2 regions of the Apilactobacillus pseudapinorum genome follow, and region 2 is predicted to be linked to the other one. Evidence: riboswitches for the same ligand, from Rfam matches in the RefSeq annotation. Region 2 holds a riboswitch; the other holds the start of a gene.
What was found. Region 2 has a riboswitch for lysine ahead of ABWU86_RS01875 (amino acid permease). Riboswitches for the same ligand answer to the same signal wherever they lie in the genome.
Positions count from the first base shown of each region.

Region 1 (15,998 bases), on a different contig from region 2:
ATTATGAAAAACAAAATTTGATTGTTCCTAAAAGAGATGAAAATGAGCGTCGTTATTATGATGACCAAGATGTTAAGTGGATTGGATTCATTTTACATTTGAAGGGGACAGGGATGTTGATGAGTGAAATCCAAGATTATGTTGCGCTACGTAAAGTCGGTGATTCAACGATTGAAGACCGCAAAGAATTACTACAACAAGTTAGAAAACGTAGCTTAGCTGAAATTGAAGAACGAGAAGCTCACCTACAAATTTTGTCGCATAAAATTGATTGGTATGATGGCAAACTAGAACATCAAGTTGACGAAAGCTTCGAAGAATATTTAAAACGATTCGAGTAGGAGGCACCAAAATGAATGAAGAAGTAAAGAATGGAATTATTTTTGACCGTGGTGATAAGAATGATGCTTACGCCCAATTTTTCACCGGTCAAAGTTATTTAAACGGTTTAATTAGTCCCGAAAAAGAAGTAAATGTAGGAGTGGGTAATGTAACTTTCGAACCGGGGTGCCGTAATAATTGGCACATCCACCATGACGGTTATCAATTATTATTGGTAACTGGTGGCGCTGGTTTATACCAAGAAGAAGGTCAACCAGCACGTGAATTACATCCGGGGGATGTTGTCGTTACGCACGATGGTGTCAAACATTGGCACGGTGCAACACAAGATAGTTGGTTCTCACACGTTGCGATTACAGCAGGGACTCCAGAATGGTTAGAAGTGGTTAATGATAATCAATACAGTCAAGCCAATTCTTCAGCAAAGCGTGATTAAGATGAAAAAACAAACCGCAGGCAGAGATAACTTAGGTGTATTTGCGCCTAAGTTCGCAGAAATTAATGACGATGTTTTATTCGGTGAAGTTTGGAGTCGTGAAAAAGAACTTTCACCCAAGAGTCGCAGCATGATTACGATTAGTAGTTTAATTGCGTCTGGTAACTTCGCTCAATTAGAAGCACATTTAAAGATTGGTAAACAAAACGGCATTACCAAAGAAGAAATCGCCGAGATCATTACTCATTTATCGTTTTACGTCGGTTGGCCTAAAGCGTGGTCAGCATTTGATGTTGCAAAAAAGGTATATGAATAAAAAAGAGAATTCAGAAGACTGAATTCTCTTTTTTTTATAGGATTAAAAATAAACGAACGAATAAAAATATTAAAATTAGAAAAACGATCATTCCAACAGTTCCATTTTTAGAGTCCACAAACCAATCATATATTTTCAAGATAAAAATCACTAATAAGATTGCAAAAATGATATTTACTCCACCAATTAGAGTATTTTCCATATTTATTGCTGAAAAGTATGGCTTTAAGATAAATACAAAAAAGGCTGAGTTTAATAGAGCATAAATGATGTCAAAACAGATAACAATTTTTAATGATTTGATCAAAATATGATGCCCCCCCATCGATTTATAATTGTTAATAAGCATATAATACAACAACAAATTAACTAAAAAAAGCCACTATATAGTGGCTTTTTTATACTTTTTAGATCTTTTTGTACAAAAAAATTATAAATTTTTAAGTTTTTCTTAAGGTTTGATAAAATCCATGTTAATATAAGTTTAATGTTATTATAAAATTATTTTAATTGGAGGAATATTATGAGAAAAAATCTAAAAAAATTAACACTATCCATAATTCCATTGACGGTTATTTTAATGTCATACCTTTCAGAAAGCTATCAAGTTGCCAACGCTGAAGCTAAAGATAATTCAAATCAGCAAAAAGCTAATACTAGTCAATCAAAAACAACTTCTGATGCGGATTTAATTAAACTAGCGATTCAAATTGCACATCAATTAAACTGCTTTTACAGTGGTGAAATTACATATGCTGAAACTAGATACGAGAAAAACATTCAAGATGCAATTAATTCTAATAATCAACAAATTGCAAATACTGAAAATGATGAAGATAATCAAACATTCCAGGGATTAAATAATCAAATTAATTTCAAACTAGATTACATAACTAAAGCACTAAATGATGCACAAAATTATCTAAATGCTAGCAAGAACGTTGATAGTGATTTATTAGATGATGATGATTCAAGCAATTTGGTATCTTCTGAAGAACAAAATGTTAAGAATCAAGTTAAGTCGTTGGACCGCGATATCTACAATTTAATTAATAAAAAACATATTGATAACGTTAAAAAAGCAAATGATGAAATCAATAAGTTAGAAAAAAGAATTAATAGAAAATTAGATATAGTTGAACAACAAGTTGATAAAGCTGCTAATATTCAAACTAAGGCAACTGATAATTTTAATAAAATTGAAAATGCAGATGTAGAAGATAGCATTGATGATAAATTGGATACATTAAATGATGCAATCGATAAAGCAGCCTCAAATCAGAATAATATTTTTAATCAATTAAAAGACCCAGCTAAAGTGGATGAAGTTGAAGCTAATCAAACCACTGATATGGAATCTGATGTTGACGGTAAATTAGATCAATTAGATAAAGGGCTAAGTTCGATTGAAAAAGTACAAAATGCATCAAATGAACAATATGAATATAGTCAAATTGGTGATATGGAATCCAACATTGATGATAAACTTAATCAATTAGATATCGCTGTTTCAGATGCCGACATTGATAACAAAGAACAAAGTGTTAATAATAGATTAGATACAATGAGTAATTCTTTAAATGATGCAATGAATCAACAAAAATCATTTAACACTTTGAGTAATGATGTTAGTAATTATGATTCAGCGCAAACCAAAAATGTAAACGATAATACATCTTCTGACGAAGATGATACTAATTTAAAAAATGATTTAGATAGTATTAATGATTCACTAAAAAGTTTACCCTCAGCTGAACAATTAAAAGCAACATTGTCAGTTAAACTTGCTGCAGTTGAAGCACTACAAGATAAATTAGTTAAGGAACAACAAGCAGCATCAAACCAATTTACTAATAATTCTGCAATTAAAGACAGTATTATGGATGTATATAACAAAGTTCAAGATGTTAAAAACGATTCTAATAATGAATTTTATCTTCAATCATTGGATGGCACCGATTTTGATAATGATGCTAATACGTTGAAGAGTCAATTAGATCAATCTGTATCTAATTTCAATGTTGTTGATGTGCATACTAACCCAGTTACAACAACTCCAGCTACTGTTACATCTACCCCAAATAGCATAAATAAAGGTACAACCGTAACTACGAAACCAAAACAATGAGAACACAACTAAACCAAATACAAGCAAGGATTCAACTCCTTCTTCAAATAATGATAACGGTTTAGCAAATAGTAATTCCCAAACGGCAACTAGTAAGCCAGTTAATAATAAATCAACTCCAGATAAGGGTAAAAACACTAAACAAACAGTTACTAGTCAGCCAACGATTAGTTCTAAACCAGTTTCAAACAAAACTTCAACTTCAGAAGACGAGTTAAAATCCGAAATTAGTAGCGATTCATCAAGTATTAGCAAAACTACCCAACCTGCTAAAAAGATTGCAAACGTTATCAAACAATCAACTCCGGTCTCAGTTTCTAAACAAGTAGCTCAATTGAAAAAGTCTATTAGCAATAGTAAAAAGAAATTAGCTAATATTCAAAAAGAACTTCAATCCAAGCACCTAACTAAGGCAGAAAAGAAAGCAATTTTGCATCAAGAAAACTTGATTAAAAAATCCATTCAAGCTTCTAATGTTAAGGCCAATAAAGTACAATTAAGCTCTTTATCTGCTAAGTTAAAATCAGGTAAGTTAACTAAGGCGGAAAAGAAACGACTACTAAAAGAAATTAGTAAGTTAAAAAAGAGCATCAAAAAGGGTGAAAAGAATCAAAAGAAGCACAAGGTATCACACTTAGTAAAAGAATAAATAAAAAAGCCACTACACAGTGGCTTTTTTAGTCTTTAAAATACAAATCTCGGTGCAACATGCAACGAGGGTTAAATTGAGCAAAACAATAAGGACATGTCGATTGACGATATTCTTGATAAGTTAATTGATGTTCACATTTTCCACACATTACAGGAAGCGTCTTATGCACGCTGATGGGCATAAATCGATGATCGGTAATTAGGTTATGACATTGATAACATGCGTAGTATTGATGACATTGATCACATTGCATTGCAGCAACATCGTTATGTTTACGGTAATGGACACAACGCCCGCTGTTATCAATTTGAATTCCGTATATCATACTTTTCCTCCCAGATTAGTTACTCCATTTGACATTTTAGTTAACAATTTGTATTATATCAAATTGTTAACCGTATAAAAATAATTAGTTAACAATAAAGGGGATACATATGAAAAGTAGAGATATTACAGAAGTTGCCTTAATGACAGCTTTGATTATTGCCTTAGCATTTATTCCAGCGATTCCAATCGGAGTTATTCCAGTACCAATTGTGCTACAAAACTTTGGGATTATGCTAGCTGGTTTATTACTAGGCGCTAAAAAGGGGACCATTTCAGTATTACTATTAATGATTTTAGTGGCTGTCGGATTACCTGTTTTAACTGGTTTCCGTGGGGGACTAGTAATCTTCGCCGGACCTACTGGTGGTTACCTATTATCATGGCTATTAATGCCAAGTTTGATGGCGTTCTTCAGAAATGCATTGAGTCGCTTCTTTGATCCAAACCGTTTCACTAATTTATTCATCAACACATTGATTGTCAGTGTAGTGATTGCCTATGCAATTGCGATTGTTTTCATTTCATTCCAAAGTCACATTGGGTTAGATAAGTCATTCTTAGCTAATTGCTTATTCATTCCAGGCGATGTTTTAAAAGCAATCGTAGCCGCTTTAGTCGCAACTCGTTTACTACCAATTTTGAACAAAAAATAAACAGTTTAGTTCTCATTTATAAAGTATACGTATATAATGGTGGCAAATACATAAGGAGATGATCAGATGGATACATCTAAGATTATTAATCCAATGCTGGGCTGGAAGTTACGTCCAGTTGTTGAAGCCACAAAAGGAGCTAAGGACAACGACGACATTAAGTTTAACTACATGTTAATGCCTAAGCCAGATACACCAGAACATGTTTCTGAATGGAAACGTGTTTTAGCTGAATATGAAAACAAATAAAAGCAGTAAGTCTAAGACTTACTGCTTTTTTATTAATATCCAATTGCCTTTTTTTGAACATACTTACGATGGTATTCAAATTTAGCGTTGGTTAATGATGTTCTCTTTTTAGTCCAAGGATCGTTAAAGTAAATGTGATTCTTGTCAAAACCAGTCATGGTAACAGCGTGATTAGGAAAGTTATCAATATCTCCTACGTATACCACAAGCGGGTGACCAGTTTTTCGAAGGTAGTTCTTTAGGAATTTAGTGGATTTACCAGTAAATAACTTACTAGATCCTAGGTGTTTTTTAACTAGATTCATCAAAGCGGGTGGGAAAATGTACCAACCTGATTTTTTAAATGGATCGCCGACGAATCCTTTATTTGGATTTTTGCTCTTTGGCATTTCTTTCGCCAAATCTGTTTTCTTTAAGTTACTCTTATTTTGATAATTAATCATCATAGTCACAGCGGTAATTTCACAACCAGTAGGTAGTTGTGGTAATTGACCGATTAGCGGGACATGGTTGATCTTATATGAGGATGAATCTAGTGCGGATGTCTTAATCCAACCGGTTCTGTTGCAAAGTTTTAAATAAAGAATAAAATCCCTTACGGTATCTATGATTTAAGCTGGGATTCCCAATAATACCTTGATTTCAGTACAGACCGAAAACCCGAAGAGAGTGCCTTCTTTTCGGGTTTTCTTATATAATCCTCGGATGGCTTCCATACCTTTAATCGTGGGTGAGGCAGTGCGTAAACTTCGATAGAATTTATTGCGTCTCTTTACTGGACGATGGTCTTGTTCAATCAAATTATTCAGGTATTTAATGGTACGATGTTCTGTCCCTTGATAAAAGCCGTATTCTTTTAGTTTCTTAAAGGCACTTGTAATAGAGGGGGCTTTATCTGTGACTACAACCTTCGGTTCATCAAACTGCTTCACTAACCGCTTAAGAAAAGCATAGGCTGCTTGTGTGTCCCGTTTTTTACGTAACCAAATATCCAAGGTTAAACCATCTGCATCGATGGCTCGATACAAATAATGCCATTTTCCTTTAATTTTGATGTACGTTTCATCCATTTTCCATGAATAAAAGGATTTTTTATTTTTCTTTTTCCAAATTTGATAGAGTAGTTTGCCATATTCTTGCACCCAACGATAAATCGTCGTATGAGAAACGTTAATGCCACGATCATATAAGATTTCTTGAACTTCACGATAGCTAAGGTTATAACGAAGATAGTAGCCCACGGCTACAATAATCACATCCTGCTGAAATTGCTTTCCTTTAAAATGATTCATCGTCATTCCTCCTGCTATCTTTTTCTATTATTCTACCTTATTTGATAGTAGATTTAAAACTTTGCAACAGAACCACTGACGCTTTGTGTTGAAATTACTTGGTAGTAGTTATTGGTATCAACATTTGGTTGCGCGTTAGTAGAGTTGTTCGAACTGTTATCGCCAGTAGTTTGCGAATTAGTTTGGTTCGAAGAACTGCTATTATCCCCCGGTGTATATGTATTGTTGGTAGTACTACTTGTATCAGTGCTTGTTGCTGTCGCAGACGGGTTAGATGCATCCGCCTTGGCTGCATTCACATTAGTCATCGCAATCAAGAACGTCATGCTAATTAAAAACAAGCTCATTTTATAAACTGACTTCTTCATTAATGTTTCCCCCAATGGAATTGATAAGATTAATTATAATCTAATAATCACATTAAATTTATTAAGAATTCTTAATTGATATTAAGGAATCTTAAGAGAAATTAGACATGTTATAGGAGTAATATAATATTGTTATAACTACTAGGGGGACTTACTATGCTAAGACTAAATAAGATTTGGTTTGCGGTTTTGGTAGTTGCATCATTTGGAACTGTTTCACTACTACATAATGTTGATGCATCTGCACATGTTTACCAAAATCCCAAACAATATTATCAAATTTCTGATAAACAAATTGAACCGGTGGGGAAGGTTGGTTATACCGTTAAAGTCGGTTACGAAGGAATCAAGACTTTAAAGATTATGCGTCGTTTAGGTATTAACATGGGACCAATTGGTACTGGTCACTATGAATACAACTATGCTACTAAACTAGCGGTGGAAAACTTCCAACGTAAGCACAATCTAAAAGTCACTGGTAACGTAGACGTTAAAACCTGGGTTAAACTAGGTTTCAAGAAGAGTGACTTCTACGATATCGATAAATACGTTGCTCCACTAGGTGCTAAGATCACTCAAGGTAACAAAGCCCACATTGAAGCAGCTATTAAAGAAGCATATAAGTACTTAGGTAATCCATACATTTATGGTGCATCTTCAAGTCCTAAGTATGGTAACGATTGTTCTGGTTTAGTGGTTCAAGCTCTATATGCTGGTGGAATTAATCCTGCGCCAGTTAGTGCGATCCAACATGCACATCCTGGCAACGAATGGAACTCACGTCGTCTATGGGCTTCTAAGAAATTTAAGTTTGTTCCATTTAGCCAAAGAAAACGTGGAGATTTAATTTTCTACTACCAACCAGGCACTAAAACTATTTGGCACGTGGCATTATACTTAGGTAATGACAAGATGATTGAAAGTTGGCCACCACGTGTGCAAATTTCAAGCATCTACGCACGTTCAACTCACACTGGATACGTTGCTAGACCTTGGGTTGCAAAATAATATAAAACAAAAACAGCTGTATTCATAGGGCTGTTTTTTATTTTGGTATAATTAGACCTGATGAATAGGGGAGGGGAAAATTCCTCCAAAAAAGAAGAGGTCGAATATGAAACCAGTACTAATTATCATCCGTGGTAACCAATCCAGCGGTAAAACAACATTAGCTGCTAAACTCCAAGAACAACTTGGCATCAATAAAACATTATTAATTCAACCATCTGCAGATGATGACACTCAAACCATGACTAAGTTAGCGCAATATGGTCAAAAGCGTTTTGAATACGTCATCATTGAAGGCCAACTACCTAAAGATATTTATGCAGAATCAATTAAGAACGTTATTAAAATGTTTGGCGAACAAACTTTAGTTTATTATTTAAATCTAACGTTAGACCAAACGATTCAATTGGACCAACAAAGGGATGATTCGTATGGTAGAGAACGATTAGTAGAACAATTTCAACCATATGATCAAATTGATGAATTAGAAAAACAACTAGATGAATTGGATATTAATGAAAAAATTAATCGAATAATTGAAGATATCAATAAATTACCATTATTTTAAGATGTTGATACGATGGCATTTAGCGAACAAATAATTAATTTCTTATTAAAATTTACATTATTTGGTTATAAACACTTGCTTATTTATACTAAATATTTTATATTATCACTTGTGTTTTTCTGAATCGTCATATATAATAAGAACAGTTGTTCGCATAAGGCGATCAGTTAACTCATATTTATTGATATTAGGGAGACCTCTCATCTCTCTAAAATTATCTCTTATCTCTCTCAAAAAAGACCGCTCTCTCTCAAGATGGTCTTTTTTATTTTACATACAATAAGTTTGAACCCTAACTGGTATAATGGTATTGTTAGACAATCATTAAATTATGATTATAAAAATGCAATAAACTTTATCAAAAGGGGGTCTGTGGATGATAATCTTCAAACAAGACAGTGTCGTCAGAAAGCTCTTTTATTCGGGTGTGCTTAATGGCATTGGCACGACTTTATTTAATATTGTGTTTGTTATCTATGCAAGTCACACACCGAATGCCAAGATTGCGATTTCAGCAGTCGGTATTATTTCAACAATTCCGTTTTTACTGAATTTCTTATTGGGTTTCTTTGCCGATAAGGTTAGTCGTAAGTTTAAAGGGTTAATTAATGTTAGAGTTGCACAAATTCTTCTATATTTATTCCTATCAATGTTCATTAACATTGAAAAGAACTGGTTAGTCTTCGGGTTAGTTTTACTAATTAACGTCATGAGTGACATGCTGGGGACGTTTAGTTCATACATGCAGTTACCAATTCTAAAGAAACACGTTTCGTCTGATGATTTAGCGAAGGTGCGCGGGGTGCAAAGTGGAATTTCTCAAACCTTGGATTTGATTGGTGGTCCAATCGGTGCCTTCATCCTGACTTTAATTCATTTTAACTTTGCTGTCTTCGCATTGATCAATGCCTTTTCATTTTTCCTATCACTGATAGTCTTACATAATATTAAGGTTAATGAACCAAAACCTAAGAAGACTAGTACGGAATCTTTTTATGCCTTTAACAAGGATAATTTTGAAAGCATCAAAGAAAACTTTAAGTACATAATTAAGATTAAACAGTTGAAACACTTTTTAATCATCTTTACTGCTTTTAATTTAATTGGCGCATTACAAACCACATTGCTAAGTATTACGATTTTAGGTAATCATGCGCTAACATTGTTTAATTTTGGATTTACGGTTGCAGCTGTTGATACGATTGAGGTTTTAGGAATGATTATGGGATCAGTGATTCCATTTAACCGATTCTATGCTATGACAATTGAACATAACTTAATTTTTGAAATGATGATGTTCTTTATCATTCCGTTATCAATAGTTGCTTTGCCAAACGTATACCTATTATTAGTATTAATCTTTTTAAGTGGTTATTTTGCTGGGATTTCTAATCCAAAAATTGACGCTTTTATCATTAAAAATTTACCGGAAGATAAAGTTGGTGGAGGAATGGGCGCTTTCTACACGATTGTGACTTTTGGTTTACCAATTGGTTCGGCGATTGCCGGGGTGTTAGCAGCTGGATTATCAACTATATCTGGGTGGTTTGCATTAATGTTAATGTCTGCTATCAGTATTGGATATTTGGTGGTATTATCTATTAAGTATTCATCCAATGTGTAAAAGGAGTCATCAACAATGGAAACAAAAAAATTCGAGAAAAACATTTTGATTTACAGTGCAGTCGCAATTGTCATTTTTGCTTTAATCACATGGACACTTACTGATAATCAATTTAACCTCGCGATATCAATAAGACCAATTAATTTCTACTATAAACTGGTACCAATGGCGTTTTTAATAATTTATTACACTGTTGCATCACTTTTTAAAAGTAAAGCGCTAAGCGTCATAGTGTACACAATTTACTTATCAGTTGTTGGTTTTAATTTATTCGCTCTTATTTTTAGCCTGATTTCAGCTAATTTCTTATTGGCGTTAGTATATTTGCTTTTGATTGTGGCGTTTTTTATGGTCAATTTCTACTATATTAAGAGCAATAATCAGATCATTAATGACAACGTTAATAATCATGGAGATTACTTGAAGAGTTGGCTACACAGTATTTACCAAAATGTGATTACTAATAAACGGCTAGTAGTTTCAATTGTGGTGTACTACGTAATCAACAGTATCTTAAATAATCCAAAATAAAAAAGCACGTCAGTGCTTTTTTATTTTTATCTATTAATAGGATGACTAGCAACTAGTGCTTTAACTTGTTCGCGGGCGTCATTTAATAGGGCGTCATCACTAGGGTTATTTAATACTTTGATAATGATTTCAGCGACTTCTTCAGCGTCACTTTCATCGAAGTTACGACTGGTAATAGTAGGAGTTCCGATACGGATTCCTTCCATAGTATTACCGTCTTCTAGTGGTAATAGTTCCTTGTTAGTGGCGATGCCGACACTGTAAAGTAATTCGGCAGCTTGATGACCAGTTAGACCGGTTTGGTTTAAATCTAAAGTCATTTCATGATTTTCTGTATTTCCAGAAACAACGCGGATCTTGTCATCTTGGTTGAAGATGGCAGCCATTGCTTGAGCATTCTTAATGACGTCAATTGCGTATTGATGGAATGATGGTTGAAGTGCTTCGCCTAATGCTACCGCTTTAGCAGCAATAACGTGTTCTAAGGCACCACTTTGTGAGATTGGGAAAACGGCGTAGTCTAGTTTTTCCGCGTATTTGGCTTTAGCTAGAATTAGTCCACCACGAGGGCCACGTAAAGTTTTGTGAGTGGTTGAAGTTACTACGTCAGCGACTTCAACTGGATTAGGATGCACACCAGCAGCGACTAAACCAGCGATGTGGGCCATATCGACCATTAGAATGGCACCAACTTCATCAGCGATTTTTCTGAATTCAGTCCAATCGATCACGTGGCTGTATGCGGAAGCACCAGCGATGATTAACTTAGGTTGGACTTCTAAGGCGATTTCACGAATTTTTTCGAAGTCCAGTAATTCAGTTTCTGGATCCACACCGTAAAAATGTGATTCGTATAGTTGACCGGAAAAGTTATGTTTTTGACCGTGGGTAAAGTGACCACCAGCGTGTTCACTCATTGCTAAAATCTTGTCGCCGGGTTCTAGGAAAGCAGCGTAAACCGCTTGGTTAGCTTGGCTTCCTGAGTGGGGATGTACGTTGGCGTATTCAGCATTGAATAGTTCTTCGGCACGACGTTTCGCAATCTTGTCAATTTCATCAATTGCTTCGTTTCCGGTATAGACACGTTTGTCGGGATAACCTACCGCATATTTATTGGTTAACACAGAGCCTTGGGCGGCGCAAACTGCTTGTGATGCGATGTTTTCTGATGCGATTAATTCAATCACATTGTCTTGACGTTGATGTTCTTGTTGAATGGCGTTAAAAATCTCTGGATCTTCTTTTGAAAAATCATACATAATTTGATACTCCTTTAGTAATAAAAAACGCCCCTGTACTTTCGTACAAGGGCGTTTCAACACTGTTCCACCTTATTTTATATCAAGCTCACACTTGATACCTCTGGTTCTTAATGCGCATTAAGATTTCGATTCAATTGATATAGCTTGACTGCCTTCATTCAAGAACTAGGTATCTCGTTGCACTAAATCAGATACTCGCTTAACTAGTTGATTTGAATTACTACTTTCAAGTTGCAATTAGAATATATCAAAAAATTTAGACTGTCAAACTATTTTTTGCATTAATCTGGAATTCTGTTTTGGAAACGGTGGTAAAAACTCCATGCAATGATGATGAAGAAGACGGGTCCAAATAGTGTCCAGAATGCGGTTTGGAAGTCATTTTGTAATAGTGGTTGTAGGGTGGTAAAAATAATTGAAAAACTTAATGCTAAAATTGTCACGATAGAAGTAATCCAAGTTGACCACTTATTCTTGTAAAAGACGAAATTATCACTAGTTTGGGTGATGTGCTTCTTAAATACTGGGAATGCGACAACCAAGAATAGGTATGGCACTGCTGTTGTCATGTTGTTCATGTCAGTTAAGATAGTGTAGAAAGTTTGGGCACTTGATCCACCGAAGGAAATACCAGCAATGATTAAGACAATGACGAAACATTGTGCCCAAAGAGCATTGGCAGGGACGTTGAAACGGTTAATCTTAGTTAAACGACTTGGCCATAGTTCCTTTGGTGAACCTTCGATAAATGACTTGATTGGTGCATATGTTAGGAAAATAAATTCCCCAGCGTAACTTAGGAATCCAGTTAAACTAGTGATACGAGTTACCCATTGACCAACTATTAGTGATTGCGCAACGCTTAAGTGTAAGAAGTTGTGACCGAAGACGTAACCTAAGTTAGTTAATAATGCAAAACGGACGTTACCTAAGTTAACGTTTGAACCGCTTAAAGTATGTAGCCAATTAGTACTAATTCCACATAGTAAAATACCAACTAAGTATCCAACAGTCATGATTACAGTTGCAATCACCACGGCACGTGGGAAAGTCTTCTTAGGGTTCTTAGTGTTGTCGGTAATACTACCTAATGTTTCCATACCAGCATATGCAAAGATTGCGTAAACTAGGAATGAAAATACAGCAATTGGTGATTGGAATGCAGGGTTTGGTGAGTGAATTAATGCATGGGCAGTAACTGGTTCAGCAAAGTGACCATGGTTAGCTGCTAAAACAAAAATTGATAGTAAAATGAAAATTGCCATATCGAAAATTCCGATAAGTCCACTGAAGTAAGATAGGCTCGCGATTGACTTCATACCGTGGTTTGCTAACCAAGTTACGATTACAATCACGATAATACCTAAAATCCCAACAGTTGCGGTTGAATCCAGTGAACCGATGTGCCAGCTACCAGTAGTATCATGTCCTGAAATAGTAACGGCTAGTGGAATCCACATTGTAGTTAACATGAAAACTAAAGTGATGATCCATCCGGCTAACCAAGTAAAACTACCGATGAATGCCCACTTTTTACCGATACAATTTTCAAGCCAGGAATAAATTCCACCGTGAGCATCCTTGTATGATGAACCAAATTCAGCGAACATCATACTAGTAGGAATGAAGAATAGCACTGCTCCTAATACATACCAGAGAATACTTGAGTATCCCATTTGATAAAATGCTGTTTGCGAATTTGAAATTCCAAAAATGGTTGAAAAGATAATTAAAACCAATCCCATCGTTGAAATCTTCTTGTTGACTGAAACCTTATCCATAAAAATCATTCTCCTCTCAAAAGAAGAGTGCTAAGGTAAAGAAAAAGGCCACCAATTGATTGTTGTTATCAAAAGGGGGCCTACTCAATAAGAAAGGACTATTCGAATTAGAATAGTCCTTTTAAAATTATTATCGTGTTAAATTTCTCTACGTATAATCTTAAAAGCACCCCGTGAATATCTCCATTCACGACAGTCCCTAGCTTATTCAACTAGGACCCAACAAGTTAGTTTTTTAGGAAACTAATTGTTTCGGCAAATGTCCCTTTAACTTAGTATCAACACCACCTAAATGGCTCTCCTAAGCTACTCTTAACATCTGCGCCTCTTCCTTAGATAAATTATTAAGTTATTTACACTTTAACGCTAAATAAAAAAATTGTAAACAAAAAATTATAGATTCATTAATTATTGTTGTGATTTTCCTGTTCACGACGGGAAATTTGTTCTCTCATTTGTTGGTTTTGAGCTTTTAGACGATTAACCATTTGTTCTGTTTGTTGCGTTTGTAAATCCATTTCACGACTTGCGCGTTTTCTTTCGTCGCGATCAAAATATAAACTAAATAGCCAAGCGACGAAAAGGCAGGTGAAGACAATTGCAAAGCCAATTCCGACAAGGACAAACATTAAAACAATTGCAAAAATGATTAAACCCATAACTTAAAACCCCTTATATATGTATTATTAAAAAGTAATTATACACCTAATATAATTACTTTTTAATTAAATTATTTATGACGAGGATATTGGTGTTCAATTTCATAAACTACTTCGGGGTCGTCACCAGTACGCATATCTTGATTTAAGTCATCAATTGATTGCATTTCGTGATCTGATAATTCGAAGTCGAATAAGTCGCCATTTTCCAAGATTCGTTCAGGAGTGCTGGACTTTGGAATAATCGCGACACCGTTTTGTAGATGCCATCTTAATATGACTTGAGCGACTGACTTACCATGTGCTTTAGCGATCGCTTGAATTGTTTCATCGTGCAAAGTGGCTCCACGGCCCATAGGACTCCATGCTTGGGTCACGATTTGTTCTTCGTTATTGGCAGCCAACATTGATTTTTGACTTAGGTAGGGATGCACTTCGATTTGGTTAACGGCTGGCATTTCAGTTGCTTGGGTCTTTAATAAATCCAAATGAGTTTGGTGATAATTACTTACCCCAATTGACTTCACTTTTCCTGCTTTTTTGGCATCTTCAAAGGCACGCCAAGTTTCAAAGAAGTGGCTACGGACAGGCCAGTGCACCAACAATAAATCAATGTAATCAGTTTGGAGATTAGCTAATGATTCATCAATCGCATCTAAAGTGGATTGATAACCTTGTTTTGGTTCTGGTATTTTTGTGGTGATAAATATTTCATTTCTGTTAATTTGTAGCTTTTTAATTGAATTTCCTAGTAGATGTTCATTATTATAGAATTGGGCAGTATCAAATAATCGATAACCAGCCTTAAACGCTGCATCAATGGCAGCGTCCATACTATCTTGATCAGCTAATTTGTAGGTTCCAAATCCTAAAATAGGCATTTGGTTACCGTCATTTAGTTTAATGGTATCTGAAATTGAGTTAGGCATATAAAAGGCCTCCTTTTTAGTTTAACCATCCTTATGATAGTTCATTAAAAGCCGATAAATCAAATTTTTTACATCTAAAAGGGGTGTTGATATTGCAATCTAAAATCGATAGCCAAAAGGGCTTAACCGAAGAACAAGCAAAACGTTTGTATAACCAAGGTTTGCATAATATTAAGCGCACTGGTTTTACTAAAACGATTCCGCAAATTTTAAAAACGAATACGTTCACGTTATTCAACTTGATTAACATCGTCTTAGCTGCGATGGTCTTTTATACTGGCGATTACAAAAACCTTTTGTTTTTAGTGATTGCGATTTCCAACACCGTCATTGGTAGTATTCAAGAAATTCGTTCGAAATTACAATTAGATAAGATGGCGATTTTATCTGAAGGTTTAATTCGGGTAGTCAGAGATGGTCATACCAAAGAGATAAAACCGGATCAAATCGTCCTAGGCGACGTCTTATTAATCGGTCATGGTGACCAAATTCCTATTGATGGAAAAGTCTTAACATCCGAATCACTTCAAGTTGATGAATCTCAAATCACTGGTGAAACTAATTCAATCGAAAAGCAACACGGTGATGCGATTACATCAGGAAGTTTTGTTATTAGTGGAAGCGCCCGCATCGTGGCGACTGAAGTCGGTGATGAAACATTCGTTAACCGAATGGAATCTGAAGTGACACGTACTCATAAAGATTCTGATAGTAAGATGTTGAAAACCATCAACAAGATTATTAAATGGCTTACCTTTGTGATCGTGCCATTGGGGGCATTACTACTAGTTACCAAATTAGCTCGTGGTGACGACATCAATAAAGCTTTGCTAGGAACGGTTGCGGCGATGATTGGAATGATTCCAGAAGGAT
Region 1 covers NZ_BAABVU010000026.1:71,988-87,985, forward strand. Annotated here, with positions in the region: gene ABWU86_RS05455 (MerR family transcriptional regulator) at 1-341, shown strand, start outside; gene ABWU86_RS05460 (cupin domain-containing protein) at 353-778, shown strand; gene ABWU86_RS05465 (carboxymuconolactone decarboxylase family protein) at 780-1,094, shown strand; gene ABWU86_RS05470 (hypothetical protein) at 1,129-1,401, opposite strand; gene ABWU86_RS05475 (hypothetical protein) at 1,618-3,222, shown strand; gene ABWU86_RS05480 (hypothetical protein) at 3,557-3,871, shown strand; gene ABWU86_RS05485 (biotin transporter BioY) at 4,309-4,854, shown strand; gene ABWU86_RS05490 (hypothetical protein) at 4,921-5,103, shown strand; gene ABWU86_RS05495 (C39 family peptidase) at 5,136-5,654, opposite strand; gene ABWU86_RS05500 (IS6-like element IS1216 family transposase) at 5,715-6,395, opposite strand; gene ABWU86_RS05505 (hypothetical protein) at 6,449-6,763, opposite strand; partial or broken gene ABWU86_RS05510 (C40 family peptidase) at 7,016-7,771, shown strand; gene ABWU86_RS05515 (P-loop NTPase family protein) at 7,878-8,339, shown strand; gene ABWU86_RS05520 (MFS transporter) at 8,716-9,963, shown strand; gene ABWU86_RS05525 (hypothetical protein) at 9,979-10,494, shown strand; gene ABWU86_RS05530 (serine hydroxymethyltransferase) at 10,521-11,753, opposite strand; gene yjeM (glutamate/gamma-aminobutyrate family transporter YjeM) at 12,038-13,537, opposite strand; lysine riboswitch at 13,694-13,875, opposite strand; gene ABWU86_RS05540 (hypothetical protein) at 13,942-14,196, opposite strand; gene ABWU86_RS05545 (aldo/keto reductase) at 14,268-15,125, opposite strand; gene ABWU86_RS05550 (HAD-IC family P-type ATPase) at 15,218-15,998, shown strand, end outside.
Region 1: it holds a riboswitch for lysine, as region 2 does, so the genes downstream of both, yjeM (glutamate/gamma-aminobutyrate family transporter YjeM) here and ABWU86_RS01875 (amino acid permease) in region 2, are expected to answer to the same signal.

Region 2 (15,998 bases):
GAAAAGTAATGAATGAAGAAATTCATGAAGTAAAATGTTTAGTTGATAATGCACCAATGCTATCGGATGAAGGGTTTTATCTGCAAGAATTAAGCCAACCGATTTCAAATGCCGTTAAAGCTGATTACGCAAAGGCGAAGGTAACTAGTTTTATTTGTGCGCATCACTTGTTAAAATATCGTGTGAACCACGTTGATAACTTAATTAATGCCGATTTAAAACAAAGTCAAAAAATTAACCGTAAGCTAACGAGAGCGCTCCGTGATGATAATTACGACATTAAAGACGTTAATGATTCACTACAAGAAAGTTTGACTTTCGGCCAAAAGGTTTCTGACGCAGTGGCCAAATTCGGTGGTAGTTGGCCATTTATTTTCATTTTCATTGTGCTATTGATTGTTTGGATGGTAATTAATGGGATGGCGCTATTTGGTGTTCATTTTGATCCATATCCATATATTTTATTGAATTTGTTTTTAAGTTGTTTTTCAACAATTCAAGCACCCATCATTATGATGAGTCAAAATAGAGCGGCTGAACGTGACCGTTTGGATTATGAAAATGATTTCCATGTTAACTTAAAGTCAGAACATGAATTAAGAATTTTGCATGCTAAATTAGACCACTTAACACAAAATCAATTGCCACATGATTTGGAAGTCGAAAAACTACAACTAGAAATTTTAGGTGAAGTGAGAACCGAATTAGCCAAGTTACGTGAGGAAAATAGTAAACTAAAAGATAAGTTACACCAAAAGGAGAATTAAAAATGGAAGATAATATTTCATTGGGAGAACCAGTTTTTGATAAGATGATGTTCGTCTTAAAGTCACCGATTACTGATGACAACCACAAGTACTACAAATTTAATGATGAAGAAATGCAAGAAATTGCTGAAGATGTATGGGCAATGCCTGCATACATGAAAGAAGACGATGATTTTTCAATGTTCTTCATTCTAACTAAGATTGAAAGTGGTGAAACTGTTATCGCATTTTCACAAGGTGAAATGAGCGATGGTAATTTCTCATTAAGTGAACCAATGGTTTCTGGAAATGGTTTAAATGTTTTGAATTCACATGATGAAAAATCAGCTGCTTCTGTACTGCATTTTTTGAACCAAATTTCCAAAGCTAATGAGGGTGATTGGAGAATGATTGAAGACTAAAAATCATTGATTTTAAAGGACTTCTCAACATGCGTCATGATGGGCTTTGCAAGCGTTTTTGTAAAAGCCTATTTTTTTGTAAAAAAAGCTTTGCTTTTTTGAAAAATGGTGGTAATATTTTTAAGTCGCTAAAATGCTTTTAAATTTTTAAATCAAACACAAAAAGGGGGGCTTAGATCATGTTAATGAGAAGAGCACAAATCGAAGATTTTAACGCAATTGAACAAATTATTTTCGAAGGGAAGGAATTGCTCGCCAAACAGGGTGTTAACCAATGGCAAACAGGTTACCCAAACGCGGAATCATTAATGAACGATATCATCAATGGATGGACTGTCGTACTAGAAGAAGATGGCGAAATTCTAGGCACAGCAGCTGTTATTCCAGGACTAGACACTAGTTACGAAAACCTTGATGGTCAATGGTTATCTAACGGCCCTTACCTATCAATTCATCGTGTGGCCGTTTCAAACAGACACCACGGCAGAGGTCTAGCTCAACAACTATTTGAAGGAATCTTTGCTGCTGTTGAAAAGATGGATGATGTTCAAAGTGTACGCATCGACACAAATCCAATGAATTTAGGCATGCAACATGTCATCAAAAAAGCTGGATTTGTTGAAACTGGCAGAGTTGTTCCAATTTCTGCAGTTGATCCTACAAACGTAGTAATGAACTTCGCATACGAAAGAGTTATCAAACAACCAATGTTAATTGCTTAAGCTGATTTTTTTAAATCAGCTTTTTTTGTTGCGCTTATAAAGGTATAATTATTACCAGGAGGTGAAACAGATGCACGAACATAATCATAATGAAGCAATGTCACAACAACGATTCTTCACGGTTACAATTTTAAATACATTGATTACCTTAGTTGAATTCGTTGGTGGAATTTTATCAGGTAGTTTATCACTACTATCAGATGCATTTCACAACTTCGCCGACTCTGCTTCAGTAGTAGGTAGTTACTACGCTCATCGAATTAGTCAAAGACCACAAAATCAATTGAACACGTTTGGATATAAAAGAGCACAAATTATTTCAGCCTTTTTAAATTCACTATTTTTAGTGATTATCTCGGTTGTGTTGATTGTTGAAGGGGTGCAAAAACTATTTAAACCAGAACAGATTAACGGAAACTTGATGTTAATAGTTGCTGTGGTTTCGACGGTTGCTAATTTGATTTCTACTGTCATGCTGAGTCGTGGTTCCAAACATAATTTAAATATTCGCGCTACATATTTACACTTATTGAGTGATACATTGGCATCACTTGGTGTTATTTTCGGTGGGGTTTTAATTAAATTATTTAACTGGGTCTTAGTCGATCCAATTGTAACCATTATTGTGGCGATTTATATTTCGGCAGAAGCATATCCAATCATTAAGAAGACCGTTAAGATTTTGATGCAAGGATCACCAATGATTGATTGCTATGATATCCAAAATGACATGATGCAAATCGATGGGATTACCGGTGTCCACCATGTTCACATCTGGTCTGTAGATGAAAATAGTGTTATTTTCTCAGCGCACGTCAACATGGACGATATGCTAATTTCTGAAGCTGAAAAGATTTATGATCCAGTTTCGAAATTATTGCACGATAAATATGGTATCGAACACGTTACGCTGCAAGCAGAAGTAAAACGAGGAACTAAAGAAGATTTATATTTCGATACTAAAACTGATATAGAATAAAAAAAGACGCTTTTCCAATTCGGAAAAGCGTTTTTTGTAATTGGAAAAACGTCTTTTTAATTACACGCCGTGTGGTAAAGCGGCGTATTTTTGCTGGTACCACAATTCCCAAGGGAACTCTGTGCTACCGTTAGCAAGATATCGCATATCTATTTCATTTAGTAGTTTTTCATAACTATGACTACAATAGATGATCGTATCTTTAGCAGCATGTTCTACCGACTCATACTTGTTACGATATACCTCCTGATTGATTTGCCATAGCATGGATTGGTCAGGAACCTGACTTAAAATCTCCATGTTTTCACTGCGATAGCAGATGACATAAAACTTACTAAATGCTTTGATACTAGTAACTTTGGCCTGTTCGCTAAGTTCACTAAAATGGTACAACTTCTCTCCCATAAAAATGCCTCACTTTCGTATCGTAGATATCAATATTCAATATCTCGTCGTAATTATATAATTTTCTTCAAAAAAAAGAAATAAAAATGGTAAAATAGATATTAAAGTTGTAAGATACTCTTTAGTAGATTTTATTTAGGAGACATAGATATAGAGATGACCCCAAAAAAAGAGGACTATTTAAAAATTATTTTTGAACTAGGTGGAACCAAGGAAAAGGTATCCAATAAACGCATCGCGATTAGCTTAGATATCGCACCTGGATCTGTAACCGAAATGGTGAATAAGTTACTAGATGAAGGTTTAGTAGAACACGAACCATATGCTGGGGTATGTTTAACCGAAGACGGAATCAAATTAGCAGAAGTGCTAGTTAGAAAACACCGTATTTGGGAAAGTTTCTTAGTAAACGAATTAGGTTATCCACTCCCTGATGTGGATAAGGAAGCTGAAGTTCTAGAACATGTCACAAGTGGACATTTGCTAGAATCAATGTATGAAAAGTTAAATGAACCATCACATTGTCCGCATGGTGGAGTAATTCCTAACATGTCGGGACATTACAAAGAAGATAGTCATCGACTATTAAATGATGCTGAAGATGGTGAAATGGTGGTTGTTGATCGTTTTATCGATAACCATGACCTATTAACTTATCTAGGTGATATCCAATTGGATATTGGTGATAAATTAAAGGTGATTAAGCATTCGCCATTTGAAGGACCGGTAACGGTGCAAAACCTAACTGATAATCAAGAAAGTGATATTAGTTATAAAGCATCACATTACGTGTTTATTCGTAAAGTTGCAGAATAAAGTAAAGGGCTGAATTGAAAAATTCAGTCCTTTTTTACATGGTTGATTACAAGTGATAAACTAATGATTAAATAATTCATACATAAAGAAGATGGTATCAAAATGAAGAAAATTATATCAGTGATTGTCGCAGTGGTAGTAGTTATGATTGCGGTGTTTGCCTTTTGGATGTATCGCCAATCTAGTTTTTATGCTGCACAACAATTTAACCAATTAACTAGAAATAAAACTGAATTAAGAAAAGTTGCGGAAAATGATGCCGTATATCAATATATTCGGGATAATCATGACCATCAATTAACCGGGATTACTGATGATCAAGGTTCAGGCAAACTATTTTACTTTGCGGGTAAATATAAAGATAAATATATTGGTTTCGAAGGCGATTTCTATAATTTTGGAATAAAAATTAAAAAGGTCTTCTTTAATCAATAAATTAAAAACTCGTTTTAAGACGAGTTTTTTGCTGGCTTCACGCCGAAATGGGCTGTTTTATTCTAATCGTTAAATGTTATAATAAAAAAAATTACGCTTAAAGAGAGGTGAGATGGTTGAACGAAAGACAAAAAAGTAAGTTATTAGTTGAGACCTGTTTACTAGCTGGAAAGATAATGATTGAAAATGGTTCTGAAATGGTCAGAGTGACTGACACAATTGACCGTATTTCAATTAATGCTGGCGCGAAAGAAGCACGATCGTATGTTACGCTTACAGGGATTATCATGTCGGGGAGTCCAGATATGGGAGCGCAAGTAACCGCAATTGATAAGCGTACTTTTGACTTAGAAAAGGTGTCGACAGTTAATGACTATTCTCGCCAGTTCGCCAATAAGAAAATTTCATTGGGCGAATTTTACCGTCGCTTAAAAAGAATCGATAAAGATATCCTGCCATTTCCTTTCTGGTTGCAATTAATTGGTGCCTTTATGGTTAGTTCGACGCTAGAAATTGTCTTTAGAAGTAACTATTACGATTTCTGGGCAGCTGGAATTGTGGGGATGTTAGGGTGGTTTGTTTACTCACTAACCGATAAGTACACTAATATTCGATTTTTAAATGAATTCATTGCCGCAATCTGTATTGGATTCGTATCAATCTTTTTAATTCGTGCAAAGATTGCGATATCTGCTGATGACTTAATCATCGGAGGACTAATGCCATTGGTACCAGGGGTACCAATTACAAATGCGGTCCGCGATGTCTTATCAGGAAACTTAGTGTCTGGACCATCTCGAGGAATCGAAGCCATTATGAGTGCCTGTGCATTAGGTTTCGGTGTGTCGATGGCGATTAAAATTTTGGGGTGATAATCATTTTTCCATTAATAATAAATATTTTATGCGTTTACTTTGCGACTATTGGTTTTGGAATTTTAATTAATCTACCTAGAAAAGCACTTAACGTTGCCGGAATCGTAAGTCTTTGTGGCTGGTTAGTTTATCATATTGTTGATGTGCACCTTAATAGTTATCTTTTTGCCGATATCTTAGGAACTTTTACAGTCGGTTTTTTGAGTATCTTCGCATCAAGATATAAAAAGATGCCGGTTATTATTTTCAATATTCCAGCGCTAGTGCCATTGGTGCCAGGAGGACAAGCATATCAAGTTATGAAGTGTTTGGCGATTGGAAACTACGCATTAGCCAAAGCAAATTTAATTCAGGTGATTTTTATTGCTGGAGGAATTGCTTCTGGTTTCCTATTTTCTGAATTCTTAAACCAATTATATAATCGTTTTAAAGCTTACATGAAAGAAAAAAGAGCAATGAGATAATTCTCATTGCTCTTTTTATTTTGTTTTATCCGAAGAAGAAACTAATGATTAAGACGATTAACACGAAAGTGGTAATCCAGACATATAGCATGTCTTTTTCTTTGTAGAAAGAATAGATAGATACGATTACTCGTAATACTGGAGTTAGAATCAAGCAAAAGATTCCAAGCATCATAATCGCATATGGTTTAACGTGGGCAATTCCAGTAAAAATATCATGGAACTTAGTAGGAAAGACATTGGTAGGATAACCGGACTTACCAGTAATTAAAAATAATAGTAAACCAAGAATCATGATGGTTGCGGAGATAATAACACCGACACGAAGAATCTTACCAATTACTAATTCGATACGACCCATTTCTTCTTTAGTTGCAGGTTGTTCTTTATTCATAATTTACCTCCTAGAATCCTTTAAAACCGTTGATTAGCATGTTGAAACCAATGTAGACAATGATTGGAACGAAAATCATTCTAATCCATTTTGCTGGTAACACTTGCATAATTCTGGAACCAACAGTAGCACCACCTAAAATTCCTAATGCTAGTGGAACTGCGACTTGAGGTAGGATTGATCCGTTGAAGAAGTAGACTGTTGCAGAAGCTGCAGCGGTAACTCCCATCATTAAGTTACTAGTAGCACTTGATGGTTTTAAAGGCATCTTCATGAAAGTATCCATGGCGATAACTTTAAATGCACCAGAACCAATTCCTAATAAACCAGAAGCTAGGCCGGCACCAAACATTACTGATAGTCCACCGGGGATGTTTTCTACTTTATAATCAATTTGTTTCTTTTCTGACTTATCATAGTATGAAGAGTTTAAACGAAGCTTTTCAGCTAGTTTATCATCTTTAGTACTTAGATTTGACTTACTTTTGTTTAATAGTTTTTTAACCATGTTGAAACCAGAGAATAATAGCAAAAGTCCAAATAATATGTAAAGGTATTTAGGCTCTAACACGCCAGTAAGTAAAGCACCAGATAAAGCACCAATGGTAGTAGCAATTTCTAAGAACATTGCGACACGCAAATTTAAAACTTCATCCTTTAAATAAGCAATGGTTGAACCAGAACTAGTAGCAATAACTACGATGATACTAGCGCCTATTGCGTATTTAATGTCCATGTGGAAGAAGAGTGTTAGGACGGGGGTAACGATAATTCCACCACCAAGTCCTAAAATAGCACCACCAATACCGGCAATGATACCGATGATGATCATTAGTACGGCTGTTTCAATCAAAATATTTTCCTCCTAAAAAATTAAAATCATTTAATATTATAACAATTATTAGAATCATTGCACTTAATAAAGCAATTCTTAATTATTTTAGGCTCTGGAAATATGTTATAATAATTTTAAAAGTGATTAGGGAGGATCGATGCGATTATGATCATCGATAAAGATTATACCCGTGGTTTTAGAATCTTCGGTGGAGCAGTACTATCACTAATTGTGACTCTATCTGTAATGATTGATTCAGGGTATTTAAGATTTTTAGATTCAGTAATGATTGGAGCAATCCAAAAGTCTGATGGAGGAATTAAGGATGCTTTAATGCACTTAAGTACTACATTGGCCAGTCCTAAATTTGATATTATTTACGTATTAATCATGGCATTTTTTATGTGGGGCTTTAAGTTCAAGCTACAAGCGCTTTGGGCAATCTTTACTATTATTGGTGGGGATATAGTTGGTTTCGTCTTCAAAGAAATTGTGAGAAGAGCTAGACCAGCATTACACAGTGCTTCAGATACTGGTTTTAGTTTCCCATCAGGTCACGTATTAGGAATCTTTATTGTTATCAGTATCATTTGGATCATCATTATTCCGGTAATGAAGAGTGATAGATGGAGAATTGCAATTCAAATTCTATCTGTTATTTTCTTACTAATGGTAATGATGTCTAGAGTATACCTAAATGCGCATTACCCAACAGATACCATTGGAGCAGTATTAATTGCTTACACATGGGTTCAAATTTCAGAAATTTTCTATGTAAAATACGCACCAAGATTGAAGAAAAATTGGCGTCCCGTTTTACATTCATACTTATAAAATAAAAAAGAACTGATATTATCAGTTCTTTTTATTTTGCCAAATTTCAGCTAACCAAGTAATTGCTAGGTTAAACCAAGTTGCAACGCGTTCGTTATTTGAATCATCATTCCATGATGTTGTAGAGTTGGCTAATCCCATTCCGTGAGGACCGTGATGGAAAATATGTAATTCGTTATCCACACCGACTTCATTTAAACTAATTGAATATTTCAATGCGTTTTGCACTGGGACGAATGGATCGTCAGCGGTATGCCAGATGAAAGTAGGTGCGTTTTTCTTGCTAACGTATTTATTAGCTTCAATTTGTCGGTCATCATTGACCCAATTTAAGATGCTTTCAGAGTCTTTGGGAAAACCGTCGTGTAAGTTAATTACAGGGTAGCTGAGGATAACTGCATTGGGTTTTAAAATATCTGAATTATCCACATGTGCATAATCCATTAGCCATTGTTCATGGTAAAAGTTATTATAGAGACTGCAGATGTGGCCACCGATGGAGAAACCAGCGATAACAATGCGGCTGGTATCAACGTTATATTCATTGGCATGTTCTTTAATGAATTTAATGCTGTTGGCTAGTTCGACTAGCGGATTAGGCATTAATGGTAATGCTTCGTGTTCAAAGGTATATCTTAAATAGAAACTTTGATAACCTTGCGCGGAGAAATTAAGGGCAAAGTTTTCGGCTTGTTGTAGTGAGATATGGGTATAAGATCCACCAGGGACAATAATTACTGCTGGATATTTATATTGATTAGTTTGCACATCTGCAGATTTAAGATATCCTTGAAGAAATGCACTTGAGTTTTCGCGGATTGATTCTCGAATAATTTTCATGAATGGACCTCGTTTACTAAAAATAATTAACTATATTTTAACGCAAGGAGCAATAAGTGTGGATAAAAATGTGAATAAAGAAATAGAAGTAACAGAATTATATGATACTGACTTTCCTGCCTATTTTGAAATGATGAGTGATTCAGTGATGGCTCAAAAGACCGGGTTTGAACCGGTAGAAGATGAACAAAAAGCTAAAATGTTATTTGAATCCGAAAATGATACAAATAAAACGTACGCAATTAGGCTAAAAGATACCCACAGATTAGTGGGACTTATTAACATTTTCCCAGAAATTGGGGATAACTTTGAACCTGATTTTGAAAATGTCGAACTAGGATATTTTATCAACACAAGTTATCAACAACGTGGATATATGACCTATGCATTACAATGGGTGCTAGATCAGGAAATGGATGGGGTGTCAATAGTAGAAGCCACCGTTGATGTTAATAATATCGCATCACAACATTTACTATTAAAATTAGGTTTTACACAGGTGGATAAGTACGATGATAATTTAGTTTATTCACAAAAATTAAAATAATCATGTTGTAATTGGGGATATCTTAGGATATAATTATTTTCATAAATCTAAGAAGAGGCGCAGCTAACAAGAGTAGCTAATCTGAGCTGATAAAGCAGTGATGAAGATTAGTGAAAGGGAAAGACTGCCGAAACAAGCAATCACTTTATGGATTGTGCGTTGGGCTCTAGTTTAATAGACTAGGGACTGTCGTGATAATTTATCACGGAGTGCTTTTATGATCGATAATTAAAGTTACTGATTATGTGGTCTCTTCTTGCGTTTTGCAGGAAGGGACTTTTTTAGTTATTTATCATTAGTACCTCTTAGAAATAATAAAAGAGGGTGAAGTCAATGAGTCAAAATTCAGATAACACAGTGAAGAGAGGTTTAAAGACCCGCCATGTTTCAATGATTGCCTTAGGGGGTTCAATCGGAACTGGTCTTTTTGTTGCCTCAGGTTCAGTAATTAGTCAAGCTGGACCGGGTGGAGCATTAGTTGCATATTTATTAATGGGATTAATGGTTTACTTTTTAATGACTAGTTTAGGTGAAATGGCAACTAATACACCAATTTCAGGTTCATTTGCTGCCTATGCCGGTAAGTACGTTGATCCTGCGCTTGGTTTTGCGATGGGTTGGAACTATTGGTTTAACTGGGCAATTACTGTTGCGGTTGATATTAGTACCGCAGCCCTAGTTGTAAAGTTCTGGTTACCACATTTCCCAAGTTGGATTTTTAGTGCCGCTACTTTGGTATTGATATTAGCTATCAATGCACTATCGGTTAAGTCATTCGGGGAAACAGAATTTTGGATGTCCATTATTAAAGTGGTAACTATCTTTATTTTTCTAGGTGTCGGTATTTTAACTATTTTCGGTATCATGGGTGGTCACTTCGTTGGTCTATCTAACTTTACATTTAAGAAGGCACCATTTGTTGGTGGTCTTCCAATGATCCTAGCAGTGTTCGTTGTGGCTGGTTTCTCATTCCAAGGAACTGAATTAGTTGGAATTACTGCTGGTGAATCAGATAATCCCAGAAAAGCTGTTCCACTAGCAATTCGTGATGTTTTCTGGAGAATCATTTTATTCTACATTCTTGCTATTTTTGTTATTGGAGCAATTATTCCTTACACTAGTCCTGATTTATTAGGTTCAAGTGCTACTGATGTTGCAATCAGTCCATTCACAATTGTCTTCAAGCGTGCTGGATTGGCTGCCGCTGCGTCTGTGATGAACGCTGTTATCTTAACTTCTGTTATTTCATCAGCTAACTCAGGTATGTATGCATCAACTAGAATGTTATACTCAATGGCTCACCAAGGTTTCGCGCCTAAGATTATGGGTAAAACTAACCGTCGCGGAATCCCGGTTGGGGCATTATTAGTTACTACTGTGATTGCATTATTCACATTTATCACTAGTATCGAAGGACCACAAATCTACCTATGGTTAGTGGCTGCTTCTGGTTTAACTGGATTCATTGCTTGGGTCGGAATTGCAATTTCACATTACCGTTTCAGACGAGCATTCATCAAGCAAGGTCATAGTCTAGATGAATTGAAGTACTCTGCAACATGGTTCCCAATTGGACCAATCATTACTTTGATTCTATGTATTCTAGTTATCTGTGGTCAAAACTTAACTTCATTTGCGAATTTAGATTGGGAACAAATTGGAATTACTTACATTTCAGTTCCACTTGTATTAATCCTATACATTGGTTACAAGATTAAGAACAAGACTCATCTAATTCCGTTAGACGAAGTTGATGTTGCGCCATCAGATTTAAGAGAACAAGAAAAATAAGATTAAAAGATGCTAAGAATTAGCATCTTTTTTATTTTCCCGCGAGATTGTCGTATTCAAAAATAGTCTGATGTATTAAAATAATATATAGATGAAACTCAACTTAAGGAGACTAATATGATTGTACTTGCTGGAACAATTGGAGCGGGAAAGACCTCTTTAACTAAATTATTGTCAGAACACTTAGGATCAACTGGTTACTATGAATCTGTTGATGACAACGAAATTCTACCTTTATTTTATAAAGACCCTAAGAAGTATGCATTTTTACTACAAATCTACTTTTTAAATACTCGTTTAAACAACATTGAAAAGGCACAACATGAAAAGTTAAGCGTTATGGATCGTTCAATCTATGAAGATTCATTATTATTTCGTCTGAATGCGGACATGCAACGTGCCACTTCCACTGAAGCCGATATCTACGACTCATTGTTAGATAATATGATGGAAGAAATTCCAGGTTCACCTAATCAAAAAAATCCGGATTTATTAATCCACATCAACATTTCTTTTGAAACAATGTTAAAACGTATTCAAAAACGTGGTCGTAGTTACGAACAAGTGGATAAGGATCCAGAACTTTATGATTACTACAAAGATTTAAACCAAAGATATGATGATTGGTATGCTAACTATGACTTATCACCAAAGATGGAAATCGACGGCGATAAGTTAGACTTCATTGAAAGCGAAGATGATTTAGCGAAAGTATTAAAACAAATTGATGAAAAAATTGCAGAATTACAATTAAAGTAGTTGCTAATTTAAAACTTTTGTAATACTATTAAGTCAACAAATAAACGCAATGTATGTTTTAAGTAGACACTTAAGAGATGTAATGGTTGGTGCGAATTACAAGTCGAAATTCCAGCATACGAAAAAGCGGGTAGGTAATGCTACACGGTTAGTGACCGTTATCACCATACGAGTGTTTAGCTTATGCTAAGAACTTGGGTGGTACCGCGAAAAGAAGACCTTCGTCCCAATGGATGGAGGTCTTCTTTTTTATTTTCAGGAGGTATGTATTATGTTAGATATGAAAATGATTCGTCAAAACGCAGATTGGGTAAAAGAAAAGTTAGCTACTAGAAATGTTAAAGCTGAAACTATCGATGAACTATTAGGTTACGATGAAAAGCGTCGTGAACTTATTGTGAAGAGTGAAAGCCTAAAAGCGAAGAAAAATGATGTTTCAAAGAAAATTGCCGAAGCAAAGCGTAACAAAGAAGATGCTACTTCAGCTATTGAAGAAATGCAACAAGTTGGTAAGGAAGTTAAAGATTTAGATGCTGAACTAGAAAAGGTTCAACAAGATCAACAAGATTTAGCTGCCCACTTACCAAATATTCCAGCAGATGAAGTCCCAATCAGTTTAACTGAAGAAGGTGCTGTGGAATTAAGAAAACATGGTGAACCACGTAAGTTTGACTTCCAACCTAAGAACCACTGGGAAATCGGTGAAGACTTAGGAATTTTAGACTTCGAAGCTAGTGCTAAAGTTGCTGGTAGCCGTTTTGTTTACTACATGGGAGCAGGAGCACAATTAGAACGTGCCATCTACAACTTCTACTTGGATCAAAACGCTAAAGCTGGTTACAAGGAAGTCCTTCCTCCATACATGGTTAACTCAGACTCAATGTTTGGAACTGGACAATTTCCTAAGTTTAAAGAAACTAAGGCTGGTTTCGAAATCGCAGATAGTGATTTAACTATGATTCCAACAGCCGAAGTTCCATTAGTAAATTACTACAGAGATGAAGTAATGGATGCTGAGAAGTTACCTGTTAAGTTTACTGCACTTTCACCAGCATTTAGATCTGAAGCAGGAAGTGCTGGACGTGATACCAGAGGTTTAATTCGTTTGCATCAATTTAATAAGGTAGAAATGGTACAATTCACTAAACCAGAAGATTCATGGGATGCACTAGAAAGCATTACTGCTCATGCCGAAGAATTACTAGATATGCTAGAAATTCCATACCACGTAATTACTTTAACTACTAGTGATATGAGTTTCACTGCTGCTATGACACATGATATTGAAGTTTGGATGCCTGCTCAAGGTCGTTACCGTGAAATTTCAAGTTGTTCAAACACTACTGATTTCCAAGCTCGTCGTGCTCACATCCAATACAGAGATGAAAATGGTAAACTTCAATTCGTTCACACATTAAATGGTTCAGGATTAGCCGTTGGTAGAACTGTTGCTGCTATTTTGGAAAACTTCCAAAATGAAGACGGTTCAATCAGTATTCCAAAGGTACTACAACCATACATGGGTGGTCGTACTACTATTGCCAAAGAAGATTAATACTATTTAAAACAATAAAGAACCGCCTAAGATATTCTCTTAGGCGGTTCTTTATATATAAAAATAAGCTGATATTATATGAGGAGATGCTAGTAAAAAAGATCAAAAATGAATTAATAGTCATTTTTTGCAAAAAAAGGTAGACGAGGAATGCATTTTTCGATATAATATTTTTTGTTGAGTTATTAAACGGCTTACCAATAGCAATGCAAAGTAAAATATTTAAAATTTTTCTTGACATGAATTGCTTTAAATGATAATATTTAATAGTTGTCTTCTTAAGAGATAACTTGATTGACCTCATGGAGGATTAGCTCAGTTGGGAGAGCATCTGCCTTACAAGCAGGAGGTCACAGGTTCGAGCCCTGTATCCTCCATTGAGCCGTTAGCTCAGCCGGTAGAGCATCTGACTTTTAATCAGAGGGTCGGCAGTTCGAACCTGCCACGGCTCATTGGCTCAATGCCATATACAATTTAATATTTACCATGCGGGCGTGGCGGAACTGGCAGACGCGCTAGATTTAGGTTCTAGTTTCCTTATGGAAGTGGGGGTTCGAATCCCTTCGCCCGCATTGCATTATTTGCAAAAATGCTGCCGACTTAGCTCAGTTGGCTAGAGCGCTTCACTAGTAATGAAGAGGTCGGGTGTTCGAATCATCTAGTCGGCATTTATGCGGAAGTAGTTCAGTGGTAGAACATCAGCTTGCCATGCTGGGGGTCGCGGGTTCGAATCCCGTCTTCCGCTTTGCATACTTCTGCCGGGGTGGCGGAATTGGCAGACGCACAGGACTTAAAATCCTGCGGTCAGTGATGACCGTACCGGTTCGATCCCGGTCCTCGGCATTATTTTTAATTTAATATTTATTATGCACCCATAGCGCAACTGGATAGAGTGTCTGACTACGAATCAGAAGGTTGTAGGTTCGACTCCTACTGGGTGCATTTTTTTTATTTCGGGAAGTAGCTCAGCTTGGTAGAGCACCTGGTTTGGGACCAGGGGGTCGCAGGTTCGAATCCTGTCTTCCCGATAATATAGATAAAAAAGAGAAAATGTTAATTCATTTTCTCTTTTTATTTTCGGTAAAAATCTTTGCATTTCAACTATAATTCCGTATAATTATAGTCAAGATTAGTCAAAGAATTGGGGTGGTAACATGCAAGGAAAAAACATTTCCGATATTATCGAAAGATATCTAAAGGAAATGATTGCTGAAGATGAACGTGTTGAGATTAGTAGATCTGATATTGCCAGTCACTTTGATGTTGTACCATCACAGATTAATTATGTGATTAAGACTCGTTTTACTATCCAAAATGGATACGTCGTAGAAAGTAAACGAGGTGGCGGGGGTTACATCCGCATTGAAAAAGTGAAATTATTAGATAATATTGAAATTCTAGACACGTTAATAGATGCAATTGGCACTGACCTAACTCAAAGGGAAGCTAAAGCAGTAATAAATACTTTAGTAGTAAATGAGCTAATTACTGACAATGAAGCTGATTTAGTGTTAGCATCTATAACTAAACAAACTCTAGCAATCGGTAACACATTACTTGAAAATCAGATTAGAGCAAACATAATGATCGCCATTTTAGATCATTTAAGATACAAGAGCTAGAAAGTGAGGCATAACATGGATAACATTTTTACTCCTAGTGCAAAAAACGTTTTAATTATAGCGCAAGAACAAGCCAAAATTTTTGGTCATCAGGCTATCGGAACTGAACATTTATTACTAGCTTTAGCGATGGAAACTAACGGAATCGCAAAGTCGGCATTAAAACAATGCGATATTAATGAAGAAGATATCAAGGGTGAAATCGAAATTTTAGTTGGTTATGGTAACCTAGATCAATACGATCAAGATTCATACTTGCCATATTCACCAAAGACAGAACAAATGCTAACTATTGCAGGTCAAGTTTCAAAGAAATATGGTGCTGCTAGAATTGGGACTGAACACTTATTAATCGCCATTTTAGATACACCAGAAACTGTCGCTACTAGAATTTTGGAAAGCATGAACGTAAGAGACATGAACTTTATTAAAAAAGTGCTATTACGTAAGATGGGCTTTTCATCAAACCCAAATTCAAACCCAAATGCGAAAAATATTCCATTGCCAGGTGGCAAACCATCAGTGGCTAACGGAACTACACCAACATTGGATTCATTAGCAACCGACTTAACTAAGGCTGCTAAAGATGGGTTAATCGATCCTACAATTGGTCGAGATGACGTTATCAAACGTGTCGTCCAAATTCTAAGTCGTCGTACTAAGAATAACCCTGTGTTAGTTGGTGAAGCAGGGGTTGGTAAGACTGCTGTTGTGGAAGGATTAGCGCTAAAGATTGCTAACCGCCAAGTACCAGAAGATATGGAAAGCAAACGTGTCATGATGCTTGAAATGGGAACTTTAGTTGCTGGAACTAAGTATCGTGGTGAATTCGAAAAACGTTTAATGAAGATTATCAGCGAAATTAAATCAGTGGGTAACGTCATTTTGTTCATCGATGAATTACACACCTTAATGGGCGCTGGTGGTGCTGAAGGAGCCATTGATGCTTCTAACATT
Region 2 covers NZ_BAABVU010000012.1:84,974-100,971, reverse strand. Annotated here, with positions in the region: gene ABWU86_RS01950 (RluA family pseudouridine synthase) at 1-9, shown strand, start outside; gene ABWU86_RS01945 (DUF1003 domain-containing protein) at 9-767, shown strand; gene ABWU86_RS01940 (hypothetical protein) at 770-1,168, shown strand; gene ABWU86_RS01935 (GNAT family N-acetyltransferase) at 1,348-1,890, shown strand; gene ABWU86_RS01930 (cation diffusion facilitator family transporter) at 1,961-2,869, shown strand; gene ABWU86_RS01925 (hypothetical protein) at 2,930-3,274, opposite strand; gene ABWU86_RS01920 (metal-dependent transcriptional regulator) at 3,431-4,090, shown strand; gene ABWU86_RS01915 (hypothetical protein) at 4,193-4,525, shown strand; gene ABWU86_RS01910 (threonine/serine exporter family protein) at 4,633-5,397, shown strand; gene ABWU86_RS01905 (threonine/serine exporter family protein) at 5,394-5,864, shown strand; gene ABWU86_RS01900 (DUF1634 domain-containing protein) at 5,890-6,258, opposite strand; gene ABWU86_RS01895 (sulfite exporter TauE/SafE family protein) at 6,269-7,111, opposite strand; gene ABWU86_RS01890 (phosphatase PAP2 family protein) at 7,259-7,927, shown strand; gene ABWU86_RS01885 (lp_1002 family arylesterase) at 7,949-8,767, opposite strand; gene ABWU86_RS01880 (GNAT family N-acetyltransferase) at 8,826-9,314, shown strand; lysine riboswitch at 9,359-9,537, shown strand; gene ABWU86_RS01875 (amino acid permease) at 9,648-11,105, shown strand; gene ABWU86_RS01870 (deoxynucleoside kinase) at 11,223-11,864, shown strand; gene serS (serine--tRNA ligase) at 12,136-13,419, shown strand; tRNA gene ABWU86_RS01860 (tRNA-Val) at 13,724-13,796, shown strand; tRNA gene ABWU86_RS01855 (tRNA-Lys) at 13,799-13,871, shown strand; tRNA gene ABWU86_RS01850 (tRNA-Leu) at 13,908-13,991, shown strand; tRNA gene ABWU86_RS01845 (tRNA-Thr) at 14,014-14,087, shown strand; tRNA gene ABWU86_RS01840 (tRNA-Gly) at 14,093-14,164, shown strand; tRNA gene ABWU86_RS01835 (tRNA-Leu) at 14,177-14,262, shown strand; tRNA gene ABWU86_RS01830 (tRNA-Arg) at 14,288-14,361, shown strand; tRNA gene ABWU86_RS01825 (tRNA-Pro) at 14,374-14,447, shown strand; gene ABWU86_RS01820 (CtsR family transcriptional regulator) at 14,574-15,041, shown strand; gene ABWU86_RS01815 (ATP-dependent Clp protease ATP-binding subunit) at 15,057-15,998, shown strand, end outside.